Regions from separate parts of the Aliivibrio logei genome, predicted to be linked through region 2. Evidence: predicted binding sites of a transcription regulator. Region 2 holds the regulator's gene; the other holds the start of a gene.
What was found. The regulator MetJ, encoded in region 2, represses methionine synthesis genes. The targets are predictions, from matches to a motif close to TTAGACNTNTANANGTCTAA.
Positions count from the first base shown of each region.

Region 1 (6,464 bases), on a different contig from region 2:
GAGTCTTTATCTTCAACAAAGATGCCATCTTTCTCTGGTGTAAGGTTTAGGCTACTTGCGTAAGTTGTGTTGATTACAGACAGTGCCACATCATCAAGAGAACGAGGAAGTTGCGCCGCATCTAGCTCAACAATTGAGATGTTTTTAGGGTTAGCGGTAATATCACGAACCGTTGCAGCAAGACCAGAACCATCACGTAATGTGATTAGGCCTTGTTCTTGAAGAAGAAGAAGAGAACGACCAAGGTTAGTTGGATCGTTTGGTACCGCAATACGTGCACCATCTTCAATTTGGTCAACAGCAGTTACTTGCTTAGAGTAACCTGCAATTGGGTAAACAAATGAATTACCAGCAACTTCAATCTTGTAACCACGGTCAGCGACTTGTTGATCTAAATATGGTTTGTGTTGGAATGCGTTCAAGTCAATTGAACCATCATCTAATGCTGCGTTTGGTGTTACGTAATCGGTAAATGTCACTAACTCAACATCAAGACCGTATTGCTCTTTTGCTACTTTTGCTGCAACTTCAGCGACTTGTGCTTCAGCACCTGCCATTACACCTACTTTAATTAGGTTTGTGTTTGTTTCTTCTTGGCCACAACCAGTAAGAATAAGCGTTGATGCTAGACCCGCTACTGCTGCCAGTTTTTTTATGTTCAATACCATTATTTACTCCTTAAAAATGAATTCCATTTAAATTTTAAATTAGATTAACGATGATCAACTTTTTTAACTAAGTTATCACCAATTGATTGAATGATTTGAACCAAAACAATCAACATAACAACGGTCACAGCCATGATGGTTAAATCATAACGGTGGAAACCATAACGAATCGCTACATCACCTAACCCGCCGCCGCCAACTGTTCCAGCCATTGCTGAGTAGCTAACGAGGGTAACCAGAGTGATAGTCACTGAGTTCACTATCATAGGCAAAGCTTCAGGAAGCAATACCTTAGTTATAATTTGAAGAGGAGTTGCACCCATTGATTGTGCGGCTTCAACTAACCCACTTGGTACTTCAATTAATGCGCCTTCCACTAAACGAGCAACAAACGGAATTGCCCCGATAGTTAATGGAACGATGGCTGCCGTGGTACCAATAAAGCTGCCTACAATAAGCTTAGTCACCGGAATGATAGCAACCATGAGTACCAAGAAAGGCACAGAACGTCCCATATTTACAACAGCGCCAAGGATGCTATTGAACGCTGGGTTTTCCATTAATCCACCTTTTTTGGTGATATGCAAAATAACACCCAGTGGAATACCAATAGCAAAACCGACAATACCAGCAACAGAAACCATGTACAGAGTTTCGCCAGTCGCGTTTAATAATAGCTTGCTGTTTAAATCAAGCCATGCGGAAATCACATCAAACGACATAACCTAACACCTCTACTTTTACATGATGATTACGTAAGAATTCAATCGCTTGTTTTGTTGACTCTTGGTTACCGAAAAACTCAGCAAGCATTAGGCCAAATTTAACGCCGCCAGCGTAATCAATATCAGAGCTTAAAATACTGATATCAATATTGAATTCACGAGATATTTGACTGATAACAGGTGCATTCACCGTTGCGCCAGTAAACTCTAAACGGATCAGAGGGTAACTGCCTTCGACATAAGTATCGTGTAGACGCGTTTTAAAATCGTCAGGAATTGATAAATCTAATGTCGCTCGAATGAATTCTTGAGCTAAAACGGTTTTAGGGTGAGCAAAAATATCACTCACAATGCCTTTCTCAACCAATTCACCATCACCGATGATCGCGACTTCATGACAGATGTTTTTTACCACTTCCATTTCATGAGTAATAATTAAGATAGTGATGCTTAATTTACGGTTTAGATCTTTAATCAGTTCTAGAATTGATTTCGTCGTCGCAGGATCAAGCGCACTGGTTGCTTCATCACATAACAATACTTTTGGATCGGTTGAAAGCGCACGAGCAATCGCCACACGTTGTTTTTGACCACCGCTTAAATTCGCAGGGTAAGTGTGGTGTTTGTCTGACAGTCCGACGAGATCTAATAAGTCATTCACTTTCTTATTAATCTCTTGTTTTGATTTTCCTGCAAGCTCTAAAGGTAAAGCTACATTTTCAAATACAGTGCGAGAAGACAAAAGATTAAAGTGCTGAAAGATCATCCCAATATTACGACGAGCCTTGCTTAATTCACTTGACGACAGTTTAGTTAAATCAACACCATCCACAATGACTTCGCCATTGGTTGGTTTTTCTAACATGTTTACACAGCGTATCAGTGTGCTTTTCCCTGCACCTGATGAACCAATAACACCGAAGATGGTGCCTTGGGCAATATGAAGGTTAATATCTTTAAGGGCATTAATTTCCTTTGCACCTTGATAAAAGACCTTATTGACGCGGTTTATTTCAATCATGATTCGCCTTGAACTGAACTGCTAAGCAATTGGAATTTAAATAACGTTACACAAAAGTTCACAATGTTGCAAAAGTTGAGCTATATCGCATTTTAAATTATTTTTTAATGTAAGACGATGCTATTTCGAATGGATAATTAAGTCAATAGATATTTTTACGTCTAGACGGCTAAACGTATAAATAAGATGCTAATCATTTAAAAGCGTGAGATAATTTTGTCATTAAGAGATTCGACAATTAGAGGGTTTTACCTTGTCTAAACCAGCAATATTTATTGATAGAGATGGCGTGATTAACGTTGATCGTGGCTACGTTCATAAGCGTGATGACTTTGAATACATTGATGGTGTGTTCGATGCTGTTAAGATATGCAAAGACATGGGCTACTTACTTGTATTAGTGACCAATCAATCAGGCATTGCACGTGGTATCTTTACTGAAGAGCAGTTTGAAACATTAACTGAATGGATGGATTGGAACTTTGCTGAGCATGACATCGATTTTGATGGCATTTACTATTGTCCGCATCACCCTGAAGCGACAGTAGAACAGTACAAAGAAGAGTGTGATTGTCGTAAACCAAATCCTGGTATGTTCATGTCAGCTCAAAGCTTCTTAGATATCGACATGGAAAAATCTGTGATGATCGGTGATAAGAAAGAAGACATGATGGCAGCTCAAGCGGCTGGCGTTGGTACACGTATTCTTGTTCGTACAGGTAAACCTGTAACAGAAGAAGGCGAAGCATTAGCAACAACGGTACTTGATAGTATTGCGGATGTGCCTAAGTTTCTGTTTGCTTAATTAATACCGATACAATGAAATTTCAGACGCCTATAGAGAAATCTATAGGCGTTTTTTTTGATCTTTATTGGAACAAAGGTCAAGTAATTGATTTATTAATAGTTAAATTTTATAAAACTACAACTGATTGATTACTCTCGGCATTTAATTTTGTTTTTCGATGTTAACTCATCAAAATGGTGAATGTCTTACAAGCTATTGAGACTTCGGCTTATTGATGAATATATCTAATTGATATAAGTTCTCATTTTCATTTAGAGCAAGTTTAACGGAGTTACTATGAAAACGAGTACACTTATTGGCTTAGTTGCCTTTTCTACCTCAATCTCTGCTTTTGCAAACGCTATTGTCTTTCCTGATTCTGAAAATAATGCGAGAACAAAAACCGAGATTGTTTTTCCTAAAGATAAAACGCCAGTACCATTGGTTGGTGGATATCAAATTGAAAATGGAATATTAACGTCAAGAACATACAATTGCGGTATTAATATTAGCGATCTTGATATCGAAGCTAAATTGCAATGGAATGGTGCAACACCACAGTTGCTCATTGTTGGTGAGTATCCAAGCTCTATGTGCCGAGCAGGATTTACTGGCCCACTATCAGTGGATTTAGCAGAATTTATTCATCGCATACCTGCGCATGTCCTAGATAGATTAGTTGTTGCTAATCATTCCCCTCTAGATTTATAAATACCTTTTTTCGTTTTTAATTCACTCAATAAGCTTGAAGTCCATTTTCTAGTTTTCTAGTTTTTTAGTTTGCTTATTGAGTGTTTTTTCAAAAATATAAGAATAATTAATAATATGAAATTAAATAATTTGATGCTTGTTTGTTCCTTGCTCTCAACGGGCGCTTCCGCTTTAGAACTGTGCCGGGTAGGCGATGAAATCAACGTTCTTGATAAAGAGTCGTTTAATAATTTAAGTAAGAAAAATTACCGTTCTTTTAGTGATGAAATTATGCCAGAGGATCTTTTCCCAAAAGTACCAGACCATTTCTCAAGTTTAAAACCGAATCTAAGCGAAGCCACTCACGTTTACAGCGACACTTCTTCTTTACTCGAAACCGGCCCTGCGAGCTCTTTTGCTGTAGAAACAGAAGAAGCTTCGCGCTTATTGTCTACTATTGGACGATCTGCATCTGAAGCAGGCAGTGCTGCACTTGAGGCGTTAGGACCAATTGGAGAAGCTGCTGCAGTAGGCCTTTGGGCGCGTGATGTCGCGGATACATTTGAAGATGAATCTCGGACATCCTACGATCGTTTTGCAACCGTTATGGGGTTGGTGGATTGGTTTGGGGTTCTCAAACTTCCTGAGCGTGCTGTTGATCGTTACATTATTAGTAATCGTTGGGACAGCATGGCTTCTGGTAATCATTACAGTTTTACTATTCATGATGATATTGTGACGCAGCAAGATTTAAGGGATAAGAAACACTGGGCGGAATTGGCGAGTAATCAGCACAAAACTCTTGAATCAATAGTAAAAAGCTATGCTTCTGATGTCGCATTAAAATACCAACTGCATTATCAAGAAACGGTCAAGGCACAAGCATTACTTGCCAATGAATTGATAAGTGCTGTAGATCAGGAATTGGAAAAGACACTTCATTTTCAATTAGGAATAAATAAAGAGGGGTCACGATTATTTTCGTCTGATATAGCAAGTACGTGCCGAACAGAAACTGACGCTTTATTTGCTCTTTATCCTAACCAACAAGAAAATAATAATCGTCCACCTTCGATTCCTTCCGCCCGTGTCGCAAATCGTACATTAGCCGCGCTGCAACATTGTCAGCAATACATTCTTGATCAAGCGGTGACTAAGCTGGATGAAATACGTAATGGGCAGTTGAATGGTTTGAACCATCTTGCGCTAACTCAACTTTATACACGTACATTGAACGCAAAGAAGAAGATTGCTGAAACGGCCGATAATCATGTTCGTATTACGAGTATGAAATTACAAAACTCAATGAAAAATGAGGGTTTAGCGCTAATTAATCGGCTTTTTGATTCGGGTTCGGTAGAAAAAGCGAATGCGTTTTTTAAAGAGCAAGCAAGTCGCTATGCGGTTGATGAGATGGCGAGAAGTTTGCTGTATCGACCTGCAACGTCAAGAGAGCTTTCTTCTAAGGTTTTAGTACTGAAAGAGACTTATAAGTATTGTTCTAGTGTTGGCGTTTTAGCGGGAGACCCTAATTTTAGAGGGTGTCTAAAATATACGTGGGAGCCAGCAGAAACACGTCGATTTGACTTTTCTCAAGATGATGTGACTAGCCAAATAAAAATGCCGTTACGTGAAACGTATTACGAGGTATTTGCTACCACGCTTAACCTATTGATTAAAGAGGGTTGGAATTCAGAAATCGAAGAACAATGGCTTGAGCAACAAATTCTCGATTATTCAGAACAACAAAATCAGATGGTTCAGAGCCGAGAAAATAAAGCTGAAATCTATCGCTGGTTGTTTGATTCACACGCCCAACTGGGGAGTGAATGCATCGGTGAGCGAGAATGTTCAGGATGGAGTTCGTCATATTTAGCCAAAGAAAATCTGTCTCGAACTTCTTCTCTTGCTCATATTGCTCGTTGGTTGGCGGATTACTCGGGTCGAGGAGCGTACATTCATCGTAAACGATTGGAAAAACTGGATGAATTAATTAAACCCGCTTTAGAAAGCGATTGGAAAGCCACGCAAGGCAGTCAGTTTTATAGTTACGCTTATCCGAGCAGTTTTGATATGGAAAAATACGCGCCATTGATTGATTCTGCATTGAAAAACTCAACCCTTGATGTGACTAATTTATCGGGTAATGCACTCCCATTAGCAAAAGGGATTGTAAAATCGCGTTTGATTGAAGCGGTTGAATTAGGTGAACAAAATGGGCCTGATTGGTTACTTTCTCAGGTTGGTGACTTTCAACGTTATGCCGCAATTGTTCATTCACAACATACCAGTGTTGGGCGTCACGCTCCTGAAATGGAAGAAACCCCCGTTTTATTTTCAGAGATGCTGCCTGCTTATATTTTACGTTATTTAGTGTCTGATTTAATTCCAGACAGTTACGATGCTCGTTTGGTTAATTCTATTAATGCTTTGTATGACCCTTCTTCAGAGTTAGGCCAAAAGATCACACAACTTGTAGACGTCAATCAAACACTTAATGACCGTTCAAATAGAACGTGTGACATCAACTTTATACCCCTAAAAGAAACCTTACTTGCTATTTCAGGTGATGA
Region 1 is NZ_MAJU01000011.1:210,204-216,667, reverse strand. It holds gene A6E04_RS11520 (MetQ/NlpA family lipoprotein) at 1-668, opposite strand, end outside; gene A6E04_RS11515 (methionine ABC transporter permease) at 713-1,390, opposite strand; gene metN (methionine ABC transporter ATP-binding protein MetN) at 1,380-2,414, opposite strand; gene gmhB (D-glycero-beta-D-manno-heptose 1,7-bisphosphate 7-phosphatase) at 2,668-3,219, shown strand; gene A6E04_RS11500 (hypothetical protein) at 3,499-3,912, shown strand; gene A6E04_RS11495 (hypothetical protein) at 4,027-6,464, shown strand, end outside.
Region 1: the regulator MetJ is predicted to act here: its motif matches at 2,568-2,587, upstream of metN (methionine ABC transporter ATP-binding protein MetN).

Region 2 (6,464 bases):
TGATTGCCTTCAGATAAATGTTTTCTCATTTGAGCAATTAAAGGTGCAGATAACCCACTGTTTAGATACAAGCCTTTGACATCTAACACACCATGTCGAGCTGGGATTGCAGTACCCGCGCGTTTGGTTAATGTGAGATGGTGGTATTTACCGACCTTAGCATTATGTAACGTCTCTAGAGCTGGCGTTGCTGAGCCTAACACAATCGGAATATTGTCTAAGTTTGCTCGCATTACTGCCAGATCTCGGGCGTGATATCTCATGCTGTCTTGCTGTTTATAAGAGGCATCGTGTTCTTCATCGACAATGATGATACCGAGATCATTAAATGGGGTAAAAAGTGCTGAGCGAGTACCTATAATGATGCCAGCATGGTTGTCTCGTGCCGCTAACCATGCATTCAAACGTTCGGTATCATTAAGTGCAGAATGGATCATATCGACAGGCACATTAAAACGACGCTTAAAGCGATTAATGGTTTGTGGGGTCAATCCTATTTCAGGAACAAGAATCAGTGCTTGTCGGCCTGCTTGTAAAATAGGCTCTAATAACTGGAGATAGACTTCCGTTTTACCCGATCCCGTAACGCCATCTAATAAGTAACAACCAAATTCAGGGTTTGCATTAACCGTAGCAATAGCAATGGCTTGCTCTTCATTTAACTGTGGCTTTTCTTGTGTTATTTCGACATTACGTTGCCAATAAGTTGGTTTTGGAGCGAGAGAGATTTCTTCTATCCATCCTTTATCCACGACGGCTTTTAAGGTTGCAGCAGTAATGTCTTCTTCAAGCATTTGTTCGTGACTGCATTGTTGGTGACGAACAAGGTTTAGGGCCTTGGCTTGTTTCGGTGCTCGAGTCAGTTTGTTGAGATCTTGATTTTTTCCTAGCTCAGTAATTTGCCACGCTTTTAGTGCCGCAAAACTGGCTTCTCTGCCTTTACGTAGCCACGCTGGCATCGCATTCGCTAAGGTTTCCCCTAATGGGTATTGATAATAAGTGCTGCTCCAATTAAGAAGCTTATAAAGGTGAGGAGTCCAGAGAGAAGTGCTATCGAGTACGGAGTCTAATCCTTTTAATTTCTCACGAGCAAATTCAGAGTCATTGCTTAATTTTGTGACTATACCGATAAGGCGTTGACGACCAAAAGGCACTTTTACACGGCCCCCAATGACAGGGTGTTGTCCGGCTTTAATTAAGTAATCAAAGGTGCGGTCAAGAGGAACGGGCAGTGAAACGTGTGCAATTGAATAGGACATAGCCAACATTAATCAGGAATAATAGGATGAATAGTCTACTCTTAGATAAAAATATCGCAAAGGAGTAAAATAATCGGTGGAAAAAGTAACAGATTAGTTGATTGATTGGCCGCGATTCATTATTATACGCGACCTTAAGTAGGTGTAATTTATTTATGCTTATTATTTTTGTTACACGACGTGTGGTGTCCGGCTTAGATTCGGATGGCGACACGGCCTAAATTATAAGGTTTTCCCATGAAAGTAGGTATCCACCCAGAATACAAAGCTGTTAAAGCTACTTGTTCTTGCGGCAACGAATTTGAATTCAAATCAGCGCTAGGCAAAGACACAATCCACCTAGACGTATGTGGCGAATGTCACCCGTTCTACACTGGTAAGCAACGTATCGTAGATACTGGCGGCCGTGTTGATCGCTTCAACAAACGTTTCGGTGCAATTGGTTCTAAAAAATAATTACCAATTTCCGATAAGAAAGGAGTCCATTAGGACTCCTTTTTTTATGTCTAAAATTCAGAGTAAGGTCACTTTCTTATTTGAAATTAAGTCATAAAATCATTAATTAACCCGACATTTTTGTTGGTACGATCTGTAAGCGAAGACTATGAAGTTTGAGCTAGATCAACTATTATATAGTTTACTATTTTGAAACAATTCTCTTATATTTATTAGCATTCAGGAAAACCCCATGTCTGAAGATTTTCGCGAACAAGCTCTCCATTATCACGCTTACCCAACGCCGGGTAAAATTGAAATAGCACTGACTAAACCCGCCGATACGGTAGAAGACCTTGCTTTGGCTTATAGCCCAGGAGTAGCTGAACCAGTACGTGAAATCGCGAAAAACCCAGACGATGTTTATAAATACACATCTAAAGGCAATATGGTTGCGGTTATTTCAAATGGTACGGCTATTTTAGGCTTAGGTAATTTAGGTCCTCTGGCTTCAAAACCTGTAATGGAAGGCAAATCATTACTTTTCAAACGATTTGCCGGTCTAGATTCGATTGATATCGAAGTGAAACATCGCACTATTGATGAATTTGTAGATACAGTAGCGAACATTGCAGATACTTTTGGTGGTATTAACTTAGAAGACATCAAAGCCCCTGATTGTTTTGAAATTGAACGTCGTTTAATTGAACGTTGTGATATTCCTGTATTCCACGATGATCAGCACGGTACTGCAATTGTAACGGCAGCTGGCATGTTGAATGCTATCGAGCTTCAAGGTAAGAAGTTAGAAGATGCGATCATTGTTTGTTTAGGTGCGGGTGCCGCGGCGGTTGCCTGCATGGAAATGCTGATTAAATGTGGCGCGATGCGCGAGAAGATCTACATGCTTGATCGTAAAGGCGTAATTCACACTCGTCGTGATGACATTAATGAATATAAACAACGTTTTGCGAACAACACAGATAAACGTACGCTTGAAGATGTTATTGAAGGCGCTGATTTATTCTTAGGGGTATCGGGTCCTAACCTATTGCCACCTGAAGCGCTTAAATTAATGGCTGATAAGCCCGTTGTATTTGCTTGTTCAAATCCAGATCCTGAGATCAAACCAGAATTGGCTCATGAAGTTCGTAATGATTTAATTATGGGTACTGGTCGTTCTGATTATCCTAACCAAGTAAATAACGTACTTTGTTTCCCATTTATCTTCCGTGGTGCACTCGATGTTCGTGCAAGCGTGATTAATGATGAAATGAAATTGGCTGCGGTTGAAGCAATTCGTCAATTAACGAAAGAACCTGTGCCTGTCGAAGTATTAAAAGCGGCGGGTGTTGATTCTTTAGAGTTTGGCAAAGGTTACATCATTCCTAAACCGATGGATCCTCGTTTACTTCCTCGAGTTGCAAAAGCGGTAGCACAAGCAGCGGTTGATTCAGGCGTCGCTCGTATTGAAATGCCAGAAGGATACATGGAAGCGTAAACTGCTTTTATATATTAATTAAAGTAAAAAGGCTTCCTACGTCATTGATGAGGAAGTCTTTTTATTAGGGGGAATTAAATTATGGGTTTACCACCAAGCGTTAACTTGAATACCACTAATGTATTCGTTGTTGTTTAGCACTATTGTAATACAGCCGATAGAGTAAATTATCATTCGCTTTTAGAACTTGAACATGGCCAATTGGATAGGGTAAGTATGAGACAGAGAGGTAATGTAAAATTGAAATGAGCAGAAAAACAGAGGGGATAAAGAAAGTAGGAAATAATCGAAAATGTGATCTAGCTAATGATTGTTATCATTAGCTAGGAGTTAATCACTTTTATTCTTCGTCGAATGCTTCGAATTCAATGCCCATTGCGGTCATTAACGCTTTTGCTTCTGTTGGAATATCATCAGGACGATCTTTACGTAAATCTTCATCTGTTGGCAATGGTTGGCCAGTATAAGCATGAAGAAACGCTTCACATAACAATTCGCTGTTTGTGGCGTGGCGAAGATTACTTACTTGACGACGAGTACGTTCATCCGTAAGGATTTGTAGTACCTTCGTTGGAATTGACACGGTAATTTTTTTTACCTGTTCACTTTTTTTACCATGCTCGGCATAAGGACTTAAATAGTCACCATTCCAATCAGCCATTGCTCACCTTCGTTCTAATATTATTGTTGTTTAAAATGCGATGAGCTAATTCTAGCGATATTTACGTCTATAAGCAAAGATATATAGACGTCTAGAAGTATTGACGTCTCATTTTGTGATGGTAAAGTAGAAGAATATAACTTATGGATTAGATTATACCACTGCATAGCAGTTTGGAAGGGAAATAATGAGCGAGAGAAAACCTGCAACTATTGCTGTTCGTACTGGCATTGAAACCGATTCACAACACAATGCGGTTGTGCCTCCTATCTATTTATCGACTAATTATAGCTTTCCAGAATTTGGAGATGTTCCAACGTACGATTACGCTCGCTCAGGGAATCCAACCCGAACTCAATTAGAAACAACATTGTCTGATTTAGAGTGTGGTGCGGGTGCGGTGGTGACGAACTGTGGCACTGCGGCTCTTAATTTAATGGTATCAGCCTTGCTTGGTCCTGATGATTTAATTATTGCCCCTCATGACTGCTATGGCGGCACTTATCGACTCTTTAACACCAGAGCAAATAAAGGTGATTTTCAAACGTTGTTTGTGGATCAGTCTAATGCCGCCGCTTTAGATGAAGCGCTTGCTAAAAAGCCAAAACTGATCTTATTAGAAACGCCTTCCAATCCATTAGTTCGCGTAGTCGATATTGCCGAAATTTGTAAAAAAGCGGCAGAAGTCGGTGCATTAGTTGCGGTTGATAACACGTTCCTTTCTCCTGTATTACAGCAGCCACTGACTCTTGGGGCTGATTTCGTTCTTCATTCCACAACAAAATACATTAATGGGCATTCAGACGTTGTTGGTGGTGTGATCATATCTAAAACGAAAGAACATGCCGATGAATTGGCATGGTGGGGGAACTGCATTGGTGCAACAGGTACTGCATTTGATAGCTATTTAACCCTGAGAGGAATTCGTACTCTTAGTGCTCGTATGCGAGTGCATGAAGAAAATGCGATGGAAGTATTAAAATGCTTACAACAGCAAGAGTTAGTGGGAACGATCTATCACCCTAGTCTACCTGAGCACCCAGGGCATGAAATAGCAAAGCGTCAGCAAGCGGGTTTTGGTGCAATGCTGAGTTTTGAATTAAACGGTTCGTTAGACCAACTTAAAGTTTTTGTGAAAGCGTTAAAATATTTCTCTTTAGCTGAATCGTTAGGGGGAGTAGAAAGTCTGATTGCTCATCCGGGAACGATGACACATAGAGCGATGTCAGATGAAGCTCAGGCTGCTGCCGGTTTGGTGCCGACGTTATTACGTATTTCTGTTGGCCTAGAAGACAGTAGAGATTTAATCGCAGATCTTACACAAGCGTTTGCTGTGGCTGCAGAGGTGAAATAATGACAACGTCTTTGGTGCAACGTCAGTTACATAAATTTGGTGGCAGCAGTCTTTCTGATCCTGAGTGTTATCGCCGTGTGGCAACCATCTTAAAAGAATATTCAAACGAGCATGATCTTGTTGTTGTTTCTGCCGCGGGTAATACAACAAACCGTATTCTTGAATGGATTGATAACTTATCTAAAGATGGTCGTTTGGCTCACGATACATTGGAGTCTTTGCGTCATTATCAGCAACAGTTAATTTCTGAATTGTTAGAGCCAGATCAGGCGGAAGTATTGCAGGCATTGTTGCATAAAGAGTTGATTGCAATCGGTCAATTACATGCTCCGCTAAATGAAGTTCAACAAGCCGATGTGCTTGGTCATGGTGAAATATGGTCGTCTCGTTTGTTGTCGGCTTATTTAAACCAGATTGAATTAAAATCGGCACCGTTGGATTCTCGCCATTTTTTAAGAGCAGAAAGAGGGGCTCAGCCTGAGGTTGATCGTGTTCTTTCATGGCCTTTATTTAAAGAACAAATAGCACAACACCCTCATGGTCGTCTTGTTATTACTGGATTTATGGCCCGTGACCAAAAGGGTGAAACCGTATTATTAGGGCGTAATGGATCGGATTACTCAGCAACTATGATTGGTGCATTAGCTGAAGTTTCTCGTGTTACTATTTGGAGTGATGTTGCTGGGGTATTTAGTGCGGATCCTAGAAAAGTGGAAGACGCTTGTTTATTGCCGCTACTTCGTTTGGATGAAGCCAGTGAATTGGCCCGTTTAGCTGCCCCTGTTTTACATAGCAGAACATTACAGCCAGTAGCGCAAAGTGCGTTAGATTTGAGTCTACGTTGCAGTTATCAACCAGAATCGGGTTCAACACGCATTGAACGTGTCTTGGCCTCTGGTCGTGGCGCTAAAATTGTTACTTCGTTGGATGATGTGTACTTAATCCAACTTGGCTTTGGCCGTGGGCAAGATTTTGAACGAGCTCAAACCGAGGTGCTTTCTCTTTTAACTCGTGCTCAACTTCAACCTCTTGCGTTAGAAGCACAAGCCGATAAATTTACTTTATTACTTGCCTACACTTCAGAGATCGTCAGTGATGCTTTAGATATGCTGCAAAATACAGCGGTGCATGCTGAAATTAAATTAAAAGAAGGGTACTCAATGGTTGCAGCAGTAGGTGCTGGTGTAACGGCTAATGCCATTCATAGCCATGGTTTTTACCATCAATTAAAAAATAGACCTTTAGAGTTTGTGT
Region 2 is NZ_MAJU01000006.1:116,969-123,432, reverse strand. It holds gene priA (primosomal protein N') at 1-1,259, opposite strand, end outside; gene rpmE (50S ribosomal protein L31) at 1,497-1,715, shown strand; gene A6E04_RS03725 (malic enzyme-like NAD(P)-binding protein) at 1,948-3,195, shown strand; gene metJ (met regulon transcriptional regulator MetJ) at 3,536-3,856, opposite strand; gene A6E04_RS03715 (O-succinylhomoserine (thiol)-lyase) at 4,044-5,210, shown strand; gene A6E04_RS03710 (bifunctional aspartate kinase/homoserine dehydrogenase II) at 5,210-6,464, shown strand, end outside.